Regions from separate parts of the Kitasatospora sp. NPDC004745 genome, predicted to be linked through region 2. Evidence: predicted binding sites of a transcription regulator. Region 2 holds the regulator's gene; the other holds the start of a gene.
What was found. Region 2 encodes HspR, which represses chaperone genes until heat shock. Its sites were predicted from a motif close to TTGAGNNNNNNNNNCTCAA; they were not measured.
Positions count from the first base shown of each region.

Region 1: lon (endopeptidase La) is a predicted target of HspR. The motif match lies at 2,091-2,109, and genes of this name have one in related genera.

Region 1 covers NZ_JBIALK010000012.1:196,098-203,206, forward strand. Annotated here, with positions in the region: gene lon (endopeptidase La) at 1-2,068, opposite strand, end outside; gene ACFYUY_RS21035 (rhomboid-like protein) at 2,215-3,003, opposite strand; gene ACFYUY_RS21040 (response regulator transcription factor) at 3,565-4,302, shown strand; gene ACFYUY_RS21045 (HAMP domain-containing sensor histidine kinase) at 4,396-5,529, shown strand; gene ACFYUY_RS21050 (multifunctional oxoglutarate decarboxylase/oxoglutarate dehydrogenase thiamine pyrophosphate-binding subunit/dihydrolipoyllysine-residue succinyltransferase subunit) at 5,848-7,109, shown strand, end outside.
Region 2 covers NZ_JBIALK010000006.1:140,282-147,390, reverse strand. Annotated here, with positions in the region: gene dnaK (molecular chaperone DnaK) at 1-1,029, shown strand, start outside; gene grpE (nucleotide exchange factor GrpE) at 1,026-1,652, shown strand; gene dnaJ (molecular chaperone DnaJ) at 1,883-3,037, shown strand; gene ACFYUY_RS13715 (heat shock protein transcriptional repressor HspR) at 3,045-3,560, shown strand; gene ACFYUY_RS13710 (helix-turn-helix domain-containing protein) at 3,765-4,793, shown strand; gene ACFYUY_RS13705 (hypothetical protein) at 5,380-5,997, shown strand; gene ACFYUY_RS13700 (LuxR C-terminal-related transcriptional regulator) at 6,102-7,091, opposite strand.

The sequences.
Region 1 (7,109 bases), on a different contig from region 2:
CGGCCCCGGCCGGGACGTGCAGGTGCACGCCGCGGTCCCGCAGCGAGGTGACCGGCAGCTCCAGCTCGGCGCCGCGCGAGCGCAGGAAGGAGAGCGCGATGTGCGCGGACTCCTTCATCACGTCGCCCAGCTGCCCGGTGAGGGTGAGGCCCGTCCCGCCGGTCTCGGAGTCGGCGAGCGAGGCCTCGATGTAGAGGACGTCGCCGCCCGCGCCGGTCACCGCGAGGCCGGTGGCCACCCCGGGCACGGCGGTGCGCCGCTCGGCCGGCTCCTGCGCGGCCTCCGGCACGTGGTGCGGGCGGCCGATCAGGGCGCGCAGGTCGTCCGCGCCGATGGTGACGGGCAGCTCGCGCTCGCCGAGCTCGGCCTGCGCGGCGATCCTGCGCAGCACCCGGGCGATCGAACGCTCCAGGGTCCGCACCCCGGCCTCCCGCGTGTACTCACCGGCCAGCCGGCGCAGCGCCGGCTCGTCGACGGAGACCAGGCCGTCGCCCAGTCCGGCCTTCTCCAGCTGGCGCGGGAGCAGGTGGTCGCGGGCGATGAGGACCTTCTCGTCCTCGGTGTAGCCGTCCAGCCGGACGAGCTCCATCCGGTCGAGCAGCGGCTCGGGGATGGCCTCCAGCACGTTGGCGGTGGCGAGGAAGACCACGTCGGAGAGGTCGAGCTCGACCTCCAGGTAGTGGTCCCGGAAGGTGTGGTTCTGCGCCGGGTCCAGCACCTCCAGCAGGGCGGCGGCCGGGTCCCCGCGGTAGTCGGAGCCGACCTTGTCGATCTCGTCGAGCAGGACGACCGGGTTCATCGAGCCGGCCTCCTTGATCGCCCGCACCAGCCGGCCGGGCTGCGCGCCGACGTAGGTGCGCCGGTGGCCGCGGATCTCGGCCTCGTCCCGGACGCCGCCGAGGGCGACCCGGACGAAGCTGCGGCCCATGGCGCGGGCCACCGACTCGCCGAGCGAGGTCTTGCCCACCCCGGGCGGGCCGACCAGCGCCAGCACCGCTCCGCCGCGCCGCCCGCCGACGAGTCCGAGCCCCTGGTCGGCGCGGCGCTTGCGCACCGCGAGGTACTCGACGATGCGGTCCTTCACGTCCGCCAGGCCCGCGTGGTCGGCGTCCAGCACCGCGCGGGCGCCGGCGATGTCGTAGGTGTCCTCGCTGCGCTCGTTCCAGGGCAGTTCCAGGACGGTGTCCAGCCAGGTGCGGATCCAGGAGCCCTCGGGCGACTGGTCGGAGGCGCGTTCGAGCTTGTCCACCTCCTTGAGCGCGGCCTCGCGGACCTTCTCGGGCAGGTCGGCGGCCTCGACCCGGGCCCGGTAGTCGCCCTCCTCGTCGGCCGGGTCGCCGTTCAGCTCGGCCAGTTCCTTGCGGACGGCCTCCAGCTGGCGGCGGAGCAGGAACTCCTTCTGCTGCTTGGCCACGCCCTCCTCGACGTCCTTGCGGATGGTGTCGTTGACCTCCTCCTCGGCGAGGTGGTCGCGCAGCAGGGTCAGCGCGTACTCCAGGCGGGCGACCTGGTCGGCCTCCAGCAGCACCTTGAGCTTCTGCTCGGCGGTGACGAAGGACGCGTAGCCGATGTTGTCGGCGAGCTCGCCGACGCCCTCGATCTGCGCCACCCGGTCGACGATCTGCCAGGCGCCGCGCCGGCGCAGCCACTGGGTGGACAGCGCCTTGTACTCCTTGACCAGCTCGGCGGCCCGGCCGGCGACCGGGGTGCCCACCGAGGACTCCCGGAACGGCGTGGTCTCCACCCAGAGGGCGGCGCCGGGGCCGGTGGTGCCGACCCCGATCCGGACCCGGCGCACGGCGCGGACCAGCGCGGCCGGATCGCCGTCGGCCAGCCGGCCGACCTGTTCCACGGTGGCCAGCGTGCCGACCGCCGCGTACGAGCCGTCCACCCGCGGGACGAGCAGGACCTGCGGCTTGCCGGCGCCGGTGGCCGCGGCGCGGGCGGCCTCGACGGCGGCGCGCACCTCGGTGTCCTTCAGGTCCAGCGGGACGACCATGCCCGGCAGGACGACCTCGTCGTCGAGCGGCAGCACGGGCAGGGTGAGCGGTGTGGACGTCGATGCCATGATCTCTCCCCAGTCAGTGAAGTTGAGCCGACCTGACTAAGGCTCGGCGGACGCCGGATGTTCCCGGCGTCTTGTTCGCCATGAGCGAACACCATGGGGCCGCGCGGGGTCCGTCAAAACCCGTCCGGAAGATGCACCCGAAGGTGTCAGCGGGCGTCCAGGACCCGGGCGCCACCCGTCGCGGGCGCACCGCCGGCCACCGCCTCGGCCCGGCGCGGGGCCGGCCCGGGCCGGCTCGCCCGGACGCGCCGCGCCCAGCGCCACAGCGCCACGCCGGTCAGCACCGCCGCCGGGTGGCCCACCGCGGTGACCACGTCCCGCTCGGTGAGGATCTGCTCGGCGATCAGCAGCCCGGCGCCGCCGAGCGCGACCACCCGCCCGCGCAGCGGCAGCAGCCCGGCCACCGCGCCCAGGCAGGCGAGCACGCCGTAGCTGACGCCGATGTCCAGGTAGTCCAGCGCCCCGGGCTCCATCCGCCCCGTCTCCACCGCCGCGATCACCACGCCCTGGGAGAGCAGGGTGGCGACGACGTGGCCGGTCGCGAACACCGCGGCCGCGCGGGCGGGGCCGATCCGCCGCTCCAGCGGCGCGAGGGTGACGGCGAATCCCCACAGGTAGGGCATCCACACGTCACCGGCCACCCAGAAACCACTCAGCAGCAGAGCGCGCAGGGGATGCTGCAGGAGGTTGTGGCCGTCGGAGCTGGAAGCCTCCTGCAACCGCTGCACGAGTTCCGGATCGGCGAGCTTGGCGAACGTGGTGGTGGCACCGACCACGGCGAGGTAGCCGAGGGTGAAAGGGGTGCGCCGGGGCGTCGGCACCAGGGCGAGCAGCCGGTCGACGGCGCTCGCGCGCAGGCCGAACCGGAGCATCCCGTACGGCGCGCCCGTCGGCGGCGGCCCGACCCGTCCGGCCCCGCGCCGCACTCCAGCCATGACGCCTCCCGCTCCACACCCGCAGCCACCGGCCCGTCACAGGTGCCCAACGTACCGGCGCGCGCGGTGAATCCCGCCCGGCAGGGTGTTGTCGTGGCCACGTTACGTCGGGGTCCTGAGAGGCAGCTGGGAATTGTCCGTGAAGACCATCGGTAAACCGGCCGACCGGATTTCCCGGCATTGGTCCAGACCTACTTCCGATTAACGCGTCAGTAGGCCCTCTGACCGGCGACTTGGCGTCAACTCGACTGCATACGTACCGTTACGCAGTGAAAATTCGGCGGGTAAGGTATCGGCCCGTGCCCACTCGTGCAGTGGGTTCAGAGGGCGGCGGACAGCCGGCCCACGGGCCGGAAACGTCCGGTCCGCCTGCCGGGAAGCACCCACTGTCCGTACGCTGCGAGGTGCGCGGGAGCGGGTGGGTGGCCTACAGTCCGTCCTCCGATCCGAGCGCGACGGGACGGCGGACCCGGCACAGTCCACGACGGAACAAGACTACGAGCGGAGCCCCGCCATCCCCACAGGTGGCCGGCCCGCAGCCCTGGGGGCGGTGGCGTGACCGTGACAGAACTTCAGCAGGACCACAACAACAGCGGCGGCACGGTGAGCAGCCAGCGCAGAGTGCTGGTGGTGGAGGACGAGCCCACGATCGCGGAGTCGATCGCGGCCCGCTTGGGCGCGGAGGGCTTCAAGGTCGCCGTGGCCCACGACGGACCGGGAGCGGTCGACGGCTTCCACACCTGGCAGCCCGACCTGGTCGTCCTCGACATCATGCTGCCCGGATTCGACGGCCTCGAGGTGTGCCGCCGGATCCAGGCGCAGCGCCCGGTGCCGGTGCTGATGCTGACCGCGCGCGACGACGAGACGGACCTGCTGGTCGGCCTCGGCGTGGGCGCGGACGACTACATGACGAAACCCTTCTCGATGCGCGAACTGGCCGCCCGGGTCAACGTGCTGCTGCGCCGCGTCGAGCGCGCCCAGCAGGCCGCCCGCACGCCCGCGCTCGGCTCGCTGCGCTTCGGCGAGCTGGAGATCGACCACGTGCAGCGCCGGGTCCGGCTGGCCTCGGGGGACGTCCACCTGACGCCCACCGAGTTCGACCTGCTCGCCTGCCTGGCCGCCCAGCCGCGCGCGGTGCTGACCCGCGAGCAGTTGCTGGCCGAGGTCTGGGACTGGACCGACGCGTCCGGCACCCGCACCGTGGACAGCCACGTGAAGGCCCTGCGCCGGAAGATCGGCGCGAGCTGGATCCGCACCGTCCACGGCGTCGGGTACGCGCTGGAGGCCCCGCTCTCCTAGCGGCGCCTCGGGCGACGGGCCTCCGGGGGGCCCGTGTCCCGGACCGCCGCGCAGGCACGCGCGGGACGTACGCGGGGATCACAGGAAAAACCAATGACCTTTCCGCAGCAACGCAACAACGGGGACACCGACGGCACGCGGCCACAGACGCTGGCCGTCCGCGCCGCCCGCCGGGTCTGGGCCGACATCCGGCCGCTCGACCCGGTCCGCTCGATCAAGGGCAAACTCGCCCTGCTGGTGATCGTCTCCGTCTTCCTGGCCACCGGCATGGTGGTCGTGGCGATCCGGTCCGAGACCCAGATCCGGATCATCATGGTCTTCTCCATGATCGCCTCGCTGCTCTTCATGCAGTTCCTCGCGCACGGGCTGACCGCCCCCCTGCGCGAGATGACGGCCGCCGCCCGCGCGATGGCCTCCGGCGACTACAGCCGCCGGGTCGAGGTCAACTCGCGCGACGAGATCGGCGAGCTGGCGGCCGCCTTCAACCAGATGGCGGCCGACCTGGGCGCCGCCGACCGGCACCGTCGCGAGCTGGTCGCCAACGTCTCGCACGAGCTGCGCACGCCGATCGCCGCGTTGCGCGCCGTGCTGGAGAACGTGGTGGACGGCGTCGTCCAGCCCAATCCGGCGACCCTCGGGGCCGCCCTGGAGCAGACCGAGCGGCTCGGCCGCCTGGTCACCCATCTGCTGGACCTCTCCAAGATCGACGACGGCGTGGTCGACCTGGACGCCCGCCCCTTCGAGGTGCGCGAGTTCCTGGACGGCGTGCTGCGCGGGGTCACCGTGGACGGCGCGACGGCCGGCGGGGCGTTCTCCCGGCGCGGCGACGTCCGACTGGCCCTGGAGGTCAGCCCGACCGGCCTGACCGGCGTGGCGGACCCGGAACGGCTCCACCAGGTGGTCGCCAACCTGGTCGACAACGCCTGCAAGCACTCCCCGCCCGGCGGCACCGTCACGGTGCGCGCGCGGCCCGACGGCGAGCCCGGCGGCCTGCTGCTGGAGGTCGAGGACGAGGGCCCGGGCATCCCGCCGGCCGACCGCAGCCGGGTGTTCGAGCGGTTCAGCCGCAGCGGCACCGCGACCGCCCAGGGGCCCGGTTCGGACGGCGGCACCGGCCTCGGGCTGGCCATCGCCCGGTGGGCGGTGGACCTGCACGGCGGGCGGATCGCGGTCGCCGAGTCGCCGCGCGGCTGCCGGATCGAGGTCCGGCTGCCGGGGCAGCGCTGAGCCGGGCCGCTCCGTCGGATCCTCCAGCGCCCCGACGGGGGCCGTTGTGTCACAGAAGCGACACAGACGTACACGAAGATCGTTCGATGATCCGAACAGGGGTTTGTCCGGTTTCGTCCGGGTATGACTCCCGCACGGGGCAGTCAGTTCCCCTCAGATATGGCTTTCTAACGCACATTTTCAGCCAATCTGCAGGTCAGGACTGTGATCTGGGCGACGCCTGAGCCCCGGGGACTGCGCGATCACCGGTCAGGGGCGTAGCCTTAATCCCCGCTGTCCAAACATCCCAAAAGGAAGCGGAAGAGGGCGGTTGCCGCCGTGTCGCCACAGTCCCCTGAAACCCCCAATAGCTCGGCAAGCTCCACTGGCTTCGGCCCCAATGAGTGGCTCGTCGATGAGATCTACCAGCAGTACCTCCAGGACCCGAACTCGGTCGACCGAGCCTGGTGGGACTTTTTCGCCGACTACAAGCCCGGTACCGAGGTGACCCCAGTGACCCAGGCCGCGACCCAGGCCGGCCCCACGCCGACCCCTGCCGCTGCCCCCGCGCCCGCTGCTGCCGCACCGGCCGCACCCGCCGCCGCTCCGGCCGCGCCGGCCCCGGCCCCCGTGCCGCTCGCCGCGGCCCCCGCCGCGCCGCCGGCCCCCAAGGCCGCCCCGGCCGCGCCCGCCGCGGCCGCGCCGGCCGGCCCCGAGCTCGTCCAGCTGCGCGGCCCGGCGAAGGCCGTCGCCACCAACATGGACGCCTCGCTGGAGGTGCCGACCGCGACCTCGGTCCGCGCGGTGCCCGCGAAGCTGTTGATCGACAACCGCATCGTCATCAACAACCACCTGCAGCGCGCCCGCGGCGGCAAGGTCTCCTTCACCCACCTGATCGGCTACGCCCTGGTCCAGGCCATCAAGGCCAGCCCGGGGATGAACCACAGCTACAAGGTGGAGGACGGCAAGGCCTACCTGGTCAAGCCCGAGCACATCAACCTCGGCCTGGCCATCGACCTGGTCAAGCCGAACGGCGACCGCCAGCTCGTCGTCGCGGCCATCAAGAAGGCCGAAACCCTCGACTTCTTCGGCTTCTGGCAGGCCTACGAGGACATCGTCCGCCGGGCCCGCGCCAACAAGCTGACCATGGACGACTTCACCGGCGTCACGGTCTCGCTGACCAACCCCGGCGGCATCGGCACCGTGCACTCCGTGCCGCGCCTGATGCAGAACCAGGGCACCATCGTCGGCGTCGGCGCCATGGAGTACCCGGCCGAGTTCCAGGGCTCCGCCCCGGAGACCCTGGCCCGCCTCGGCGTCTCCAAGATCATGACGCTGACCTCGACCTACGACCACCGCGTCATCCAGGGTGCGGCGTCCGGCGAGTTCCTGCGCGAGATCCACCGCCTGCTGCTCGGCGAGAACGGCTTCTACGACGAGATCTTCGAGTCGCTGCGGATCCCGTACGAGCCCGTCCGCTGGGCCACCGACGTCGCCACCACCCACGACGACGAGGTCAACAAGACCGCGCGCGTCATGGAGCTGATCCACTCCTACCGGGTCCGCGGCCACCTCATGGCCGACACCGACCCGCTGGAGTA
Region 2 (7,109 bases):
GCCCAGTTCCAGCAGCTCAGCTCCGACCTGCTGGAGCGCTGCAAGATCCCGTTCCACAACGTGATCAAGGACGCCGGCATCGCGCTCTCCGAGATCGACCACGTGGTCCTGGTCGGCGGCTCGACCCGCATGCCCGCCGTCGCCGAGCTCGTCCGCGAGCTGACCGGCGGCAAGGAGGCCAACAAGGGCGTCAACCCGGACGAGGTCGTCGCCATCGGCGCCTCGCTCCAGGCCGGTGTCCTCAAGGGCGAGGTCAAGGACGTCCTGCTGCTCGACGTCACCCCGCTGTCCCTCGGCATCGAGACCAAGGGCGGCATCATGACCAAGCTGATCGAGCGCAACACCACGATCCCGACCAAGCGCTCCGAGATCTTCACCACGGCCGAGGACAACCAGCCGTCCGTGCAGATCCAGGTCTACCAGGGCGAGCGCGAGATCGCCGCGTACAACAAGAAGCTCGGCATGTTCGAGCTGACCGGCCTCCCGCCGGCGCCGCGCGGCCTGCCGCAGATCGAGGTCACCTTCGACATCGACGCCAACGGCATCATGCACGTCGGTGCCAAGGACCTCGGCACCGGCAAGGAGCAGAAGATGACCGTCACCGGCGGCTCCGCGCTGCCGAAGGACGACATCGAGCGCATGATGCGCGAGGCCGAGCAGTACGCGGAGGAGGACCACAAGCGCCGCGAGTCCGTCGAGACCCGCAACTCCGCCGAGCAGCTCGTCTACTCGACCGAGAAGTTCATCGCCGACAACGCCGACAAGCTCCCGGCCGACGTCAAGACCGAGGTCGAGACCGCCGTCGGCGAGCTCAAGGAGGCCCTGAAGGGCGAGGACATCGCGAAGATCCGCGAGGCCTCCGAGAAGGTGTCCACCACCGCGCAGAAGCTCGGCCAGGCGCTGTACGCCAACGCCGACGCCGCCGGTGCGGCCCCGGCCGGCGACTCCGCCCAGGCCAAGGCCGAGGACGACGTCGTCGACGCCGAGATCGTGGACGACGAGAAGCCCAAGGGCGGTGCGTCGGCATGACGGACAAGCCGCAGGGCGGCAAGCCCGGCGACGACTCCGCCGCCGAGGAGGCCGTGATCAAGGCGGCCGAGGAGGCCGCCGCGGGCGGTTCCTCCGACGCCGACGGTGCCGACGACCTGGCCGCCGCGAAGCGCGAGGCCGGCGAGCGCACCGCCGACCTGCAGCGCCTGCAGGCCGAGTACCAGAACTACCGCAAGCGGGTCGAGCGCGACCGGCTGACGGTCCGCGAGATCGCGGTCTCCAACATCCTGGAGTCCCTGATCCCGGTCCTGGACGACATCGGCCGCGCCCGCGAGCACGGCGAGGTCACCGGCGGCTTCAAGTCCGTCGCCGAGTCCCTGGAGACGGTCGTCGCCAAGCTGGGCCTGCAGCAGTTCGGCAAGGAGGGCGAGCCCTTCGACCCGACCATGCACGAGGCCCTGATGCACAGCTACTCCTCGGACGTCACCGAGGACACCTGCGTGCAGATCCTCCAACCCGGCTACCGGATCGGCGAGCGGATCATCCGCCCCGCCATGGTCGCCGTCGCGGAGCCCCAGCCGGGCACCCAGACGACGGCCGGTCCGGACGGCGACGCCAAGTCCGGTGACGAGGACGCGTCCGACGGTGGCTCGGACAGCTGACAGCTGACAACCTGTGACAGCTGACAACCAGTGCGCTGCGGAGTCGTACGCCGGCCATGACGGCGGCCGGCTCCGCAGCGCGCTGTCGACGGCGGCCGGCGGACGGCCCGTCGACAGCACAGCGACGATGGACATCGGGAGGTGGCGGGAGCCGTGAGCGAGCGCAGCGGGCGGACCGTTCAGAGGTGCGCGTGGCGCGCAGCGGCTGCCGGGCGGAGCGAGGTGGACGCATGAGCGGCAAGGACTACGTGGAGAAGGACTACTACAAGGTCCTCGGCGTGCCCAAGGACGCCACCGCCGCCGAGATCAAGAAGACCTACCGCAAGCTCGCCCGCGAGTTCCACCCGGACGCCAACAAGGGCGACAGCAAGGCCGAGGACCGCTTCAAGGACATCTCCGAGGCCTACGACGTCCTCTCCGACGAGAAGCGCCGCAAGGAGTACGACGAGGCGCGCAGCCTCTTCGCCAACGGCGGCTTCCGGGCCGGCGGCCCCGGCGCGGGCGCCGGCAACTACAGCTTCGACTTCGGCGACCTCTTCAGCGGCAGCCAGAGCGCCAACACCGGCGGGCTCGGCGACGTCTTCGGCGGCCTGTTCAACCGCGGCGGCCGGCAGGCCCAGCCGCGGCGCGGCGCCGACGTCGAGACCGAGGTCACCCTGGCCTTCGAGGAGGCCGTCGACGGCGCGACCGTCCCCCTCCGGATGACCAGCCAGGCCCCCTGCCGCTCCTGCAACGGCACCGGCGCCCGGACCGGCACCACCCCGCGGGTCTGCCCGACCTGCGTCGGCGCCGGCACCGTCAGCCGCGGCCAGGGCGCGTTCGCGCTCTCCGAGCCGTGCAAGGACTGCCGCGGCCGCGGCATGATCGTCGACGACCCGTGCAACGACTGCCACGGCAGCGGACGGGCCAGCTCGGCCCACACCATGCAGGTCCGCATCCCCGCCGGCGTCCAGGACGCCCAGCGGATCCGGCTCAAGGGCAAGGGCGCGCAGGGCGAGCGCGGCGGCCAGCCCGGCGACCTCTACGTCACCGTGCACGTCGACCCGCACGCGGTCTTCGGCCGCAAGGGGGACAACCTCACCGTCACCGTCCCCGTGACCTTCCCCGAGGCCGCCCTCGGCGGCACCATCGAGGTGCCCACCCTCAACGGCCCCGCCGTGAAGCTCAAGCTGCCCCCGGGCAGCGCCAACGGCCTCACCATGCGCGCCCGCGGCAAGGGCGCCACCCGCAAGGACGGCACCCGCGGCGACCTCCTCGTCACCGTCGAGGTCGTGGTGCCGCAGCACGTCACCGGCGACGCGCTGAACGCCCTGGAGCAGTACCGCGAGGCCACCGCCTCCGACGACCCGCGAGCCGCCCTGTTCCGGGCGGCGAAGGGAGCGTGACGACCAGATGTCCCCGATGATCCCCGACAGCCCGATCGGCCCCGGCATCGGCGAGGGCCTCCCCGGCGACAACCGCCGCCCCCGGCGCGCCGCGGCCCCGCCGCAGTACGTGCTCACCGAGGACACCCCGGTGTACGTCATCTCCGTCGCCGCCGAGCTCTCCGGCCTGCACCCGCAGACCCTCCGCCAGTACGACCGCCTCGGCCTGGTCTGCCCCGACCGCACCGCGGGCCGCGGCCGCCGCTACTCGGCCCGCGACATCCAGCAGCTGCGCGAGGTCCAGCGGCTCTCCCAGGACGAGGGCATCAACCTGGCCGGCATCAAGCGGATCATCGAGCTGGAGAACCAGGTCACCGCCCTGCAGTCGCGGATCAGCGAACTGGTCGACTCCCTCGAGGGCGCCGCGACCGCGCTCCAGCAGCGCGAGGCCGCCGTGCACGCCTCCTACCGGCGCGACCTCGTCCCGTACCAGCCCCCCACCCCGCACTCCAGCGCCCTGGTGGTCTGGCGCCCCAAGCGCTGACCGGGCCCGAAACACCGACAGCCGCCGGTTCCCTCCGCCTGGGGGGTGCCGGCGGTTTGGTCGTGGTGAGAGGGTGCCAATCGAAGCGCTACTCCGCAATGGTGGAACAATGCCCACTTCCAGATCCCACTCCGGGATCTAGGATCACCGATGGGGCTCGGGTGCAGCCATAGGGCAGGTTCGGTCGTCGAGAAGGAGCCGTGAATGAACGGGAGGAACGACGCCATTCCGGGGGTCAGTGCGACGGGCACCCTGTCCGCCGGAGCGCATGATCTCTACCTCGCGATTATCCGGACGCGCGGTCGGACGGCCCGCAATGAAATCGCGGAGCACGACTACAGCCACCTCAGCGAGCTGTTGGACATCGGTCTCCTGACTCCCGACCTGGATGATCCGCAGATTCTGGTCGCGGTCGACCCGCAACAGCTCGCCACCGGTCTGAGCGCGGTCTGGCAGCGTCAGGCACTGGCACTGCTGTCGCGCGCGATAGCCGTCCCGAGCGACCTCCAGAGCCTCGCGGACGCGTTTCACCGCCCGGAGTCCTCCGGCGGAACAATTGAGTACGTCCGCGGCAAGGCGCTGATCAGCCAGCGGATCAACCACGCCGTGACCACGGCGAAAGAGGAGATCCTCGCGGCCCAGCCGGGAGGTCCGCGCCCGCCGGACGTCCTGTCCCGGGTGCTCGACGACGACCTGGCCGATCTCAAGCGCGGGATCGCCGTCCGCACGATCTACCACCCGAGCACGCGGTACCACGCGCCCACCCGGGACTACGTCGCGAAGATCACCGAGGCCGGCGGCCGGTTCCGCACCCTCGACGAGCCGTACACCAGGCTGATCATCGTGGACCGGCAGCTGGCCGCCATCCCGGTCGCCGAGGACCTCAACCTGGCCGCCTTCATCCACGACCCCGCCGTCATCCACTTCCTCGTGCACGAGGTGTTCGAACGCAACTGGAACCGCGGTCTCGACTTCACCGGCGGACGCACCGTGCCGCAACAGGTGGTGTCACGGATGCGCCAGACCATCATCGACCTGCTGCTCGAGGGCACCAACCACCGGGTCATCGCCCGCCGGCTCGGCATCAGCGAACGGACCCTCGCCCGCCATCTGGCCGAGATGCGGGAGGACTACAACGTCGAATCGCTGTTCCAACTCGGTTGGGCGCTGGCCCGTTCGTCACAAGAGACCGACGAATCGCCATGCCTCCCCGCCGCTTCCGGCAGCGCATAACGATTCGTCAGCCTCATTCTGTCATGTCCACTGGTGTTCGCCGTCCAAAGCCGTGCCCATTGCCTGATTCGAAGTCGTACTAACATCGACCCCGAACCCCGCGCGATTGACATGGGCAGATCCATCGGCATCATGGCCGGTGGCAAGCAGTCCGAAGCCAAGCACGGTAAGGACGCCCGCAGATATCGCCATCACGGCCGCCTTGGCAGCCCTACGCAGACGAGACACGCGCACACCCCAATCCTCTTCAGTGGCCTGTCAGTCGAATGAACAGGCGACAGACAATCAAACGCTCAGATCGTGCCACATGCCGTATCTGGCTGTCACGGTCGCGCCCAGCCCGAAGAGGGTGTCATCTCTCTGCCATGCAGAGGGATGACACCGTGCATCAGTGGACTGGCACCCCGTGCCCGATGGACGATCAACTGGCGTCCTCACGCCGCAGCAGCGGGATCCTCCCTCCCGAACGCCGCGTATGACAGGCATCGAAATAGTGATAAACCCGCACGATTTCCCCCTGTCCCAATCTCCACACCAAGCGTCGGCGGCGAGCAGCCGAGTGCCAACGCCTTCCCCCGGAGTCGACATGACCGAGCCCTACCTGCGTCAGCACGACAGCCAGGCCACCGAAGGCCGGCGTGCACGAGTGTTCCTGGCCGCGCCGCTGATGCGGCTGACCGGGCCCGCGGACAGCGTGGTGACGCTCGCCAGCCGGACGCGGCTGACGACCCTGCGCACCACGCTGCTGCGCAGCGGTGCCGCCGTCTACAGCGCGCACCACAGCGACGCCTGGACCGTCGCCGGCCGGGCCCCCGAGCCCCGGGTGCCGTCCGACTTCCGCGCGCTGCAGTCCGCGGACCTGGTGTTCGCCTACGTCGGCGCGCCGCTGTCGGCCGGAGTGAGCCTGGAACTCGGATGGGCCTCGGCGCTGCGGAAGCCGATCGTCCTCCTCGTCGACGAGGCGATCACCCACAACCCGCTGATCGCCACCATCGAGCAGGTCGCCCCCGTCCTGCCGCTGGTCTTCGACGACACCTGGTCGCAGGAGGCGCTCAACCACACCGTGGAGACCGCCCTGGACTGGGCCGGCATGGCGCTGTCCCTGCGCGAGGGCTTCTGGACCGCCCCCGGCGAGCAGTTCAACGTCCCCCGGCAGCAGCCCCCCGTCACCGGCTACTGGCCCACCGGCGCGGCCACCGGCTGAGCCCCACCGGGCCCGGCCGGGCTCGTCCCGACGACCGGTCACCCCCTGGCCCCGGTCGCCCGCCGTGTGAGCCCCCCGCGCGGCCGCGCCCGGCCGGGGAGGGCTCACCGGTCGTCGCGGGCGCCCCGCATCAGCCAGCCCAGCTGGAAGAGGGTCTGGGCGCCGTGGCGGTCGCGCAGGCGGGAGATGTGGGCGGCGACGGTGCGCTCGCTCAGGCCCAGGCGGGTGGCGACGGCGCGCTGGGTGAGCCCCCGGGCGAGGAGCCGGCCGACGCGGTCCGGGACGCTGCGCGCGGGCCCGCCGCCGGCGGCGAACCCGGCCGGGTCCGCCCGGGCCCAGTCCCGTTCGAAGGCGCCGACCAGGAAGGTGATGGCGGCCGGGTCGGTGATGAAGGCCGCGGTGCTGTGGTCGTCGCTGGCGGAGATCACCGCGACGGTGCGGTCGAAGACGATCAGCCGCTGGAACGGTTCGTCCAGGACCCGGATCCGGGAGCCGTGCCGGGTGACCTCCTCGGCGTAGGCGCGGGCGGGCCGGTCGGCGAGGGCGACGGGCTGGTAGACGGTGCGCAGGGAGCAGCCGCGCTGCAGGAGCTGGACGTCCTGGCGCAGGGCGATCTGCAGGGTCTCGGCGGGCCGGTGGCCGGGCTGGGCGGTGAGCACCTCGGACCGGCAGTCGGAGACCAGTTGGGAGATCCGCTGCCGGATGTGGACGTGGCCCTCGACGTGGACGGCGCCGCCGGCCGGGCCGGAGGGGCGGGGCATCGCGTCGTAGGCGCGGGTCAGGCCGTCGAGGGAGCCCGGGAGGCTCTCGGCGCGCACCAGCAGCCGGGTGGCCTCGCTGCGGAGTTCGGCGCCGAGGCGGTCGCTGACGGAACGCGGGCTGACGGCGGTGTAGCAGTGGTCCATCGGGTTGGCCAGCAGCAGGCCGATGGCGATGAGCTGTCGGAGCGGCTCCCGGTCGGCCTCCCGGACCCCGGAGTAGGGGATCCGGCCGCCCTCGGCGAGGACCGCCAGGTACAGCTGCCGGGCGGCCTCGTCGGGCTCCTCGCCCGCGGGCTGTCCGTGGTGCGGCGCGACCGCCGGTTCCGCCGTCACGTCGCACACTCCCTGCCG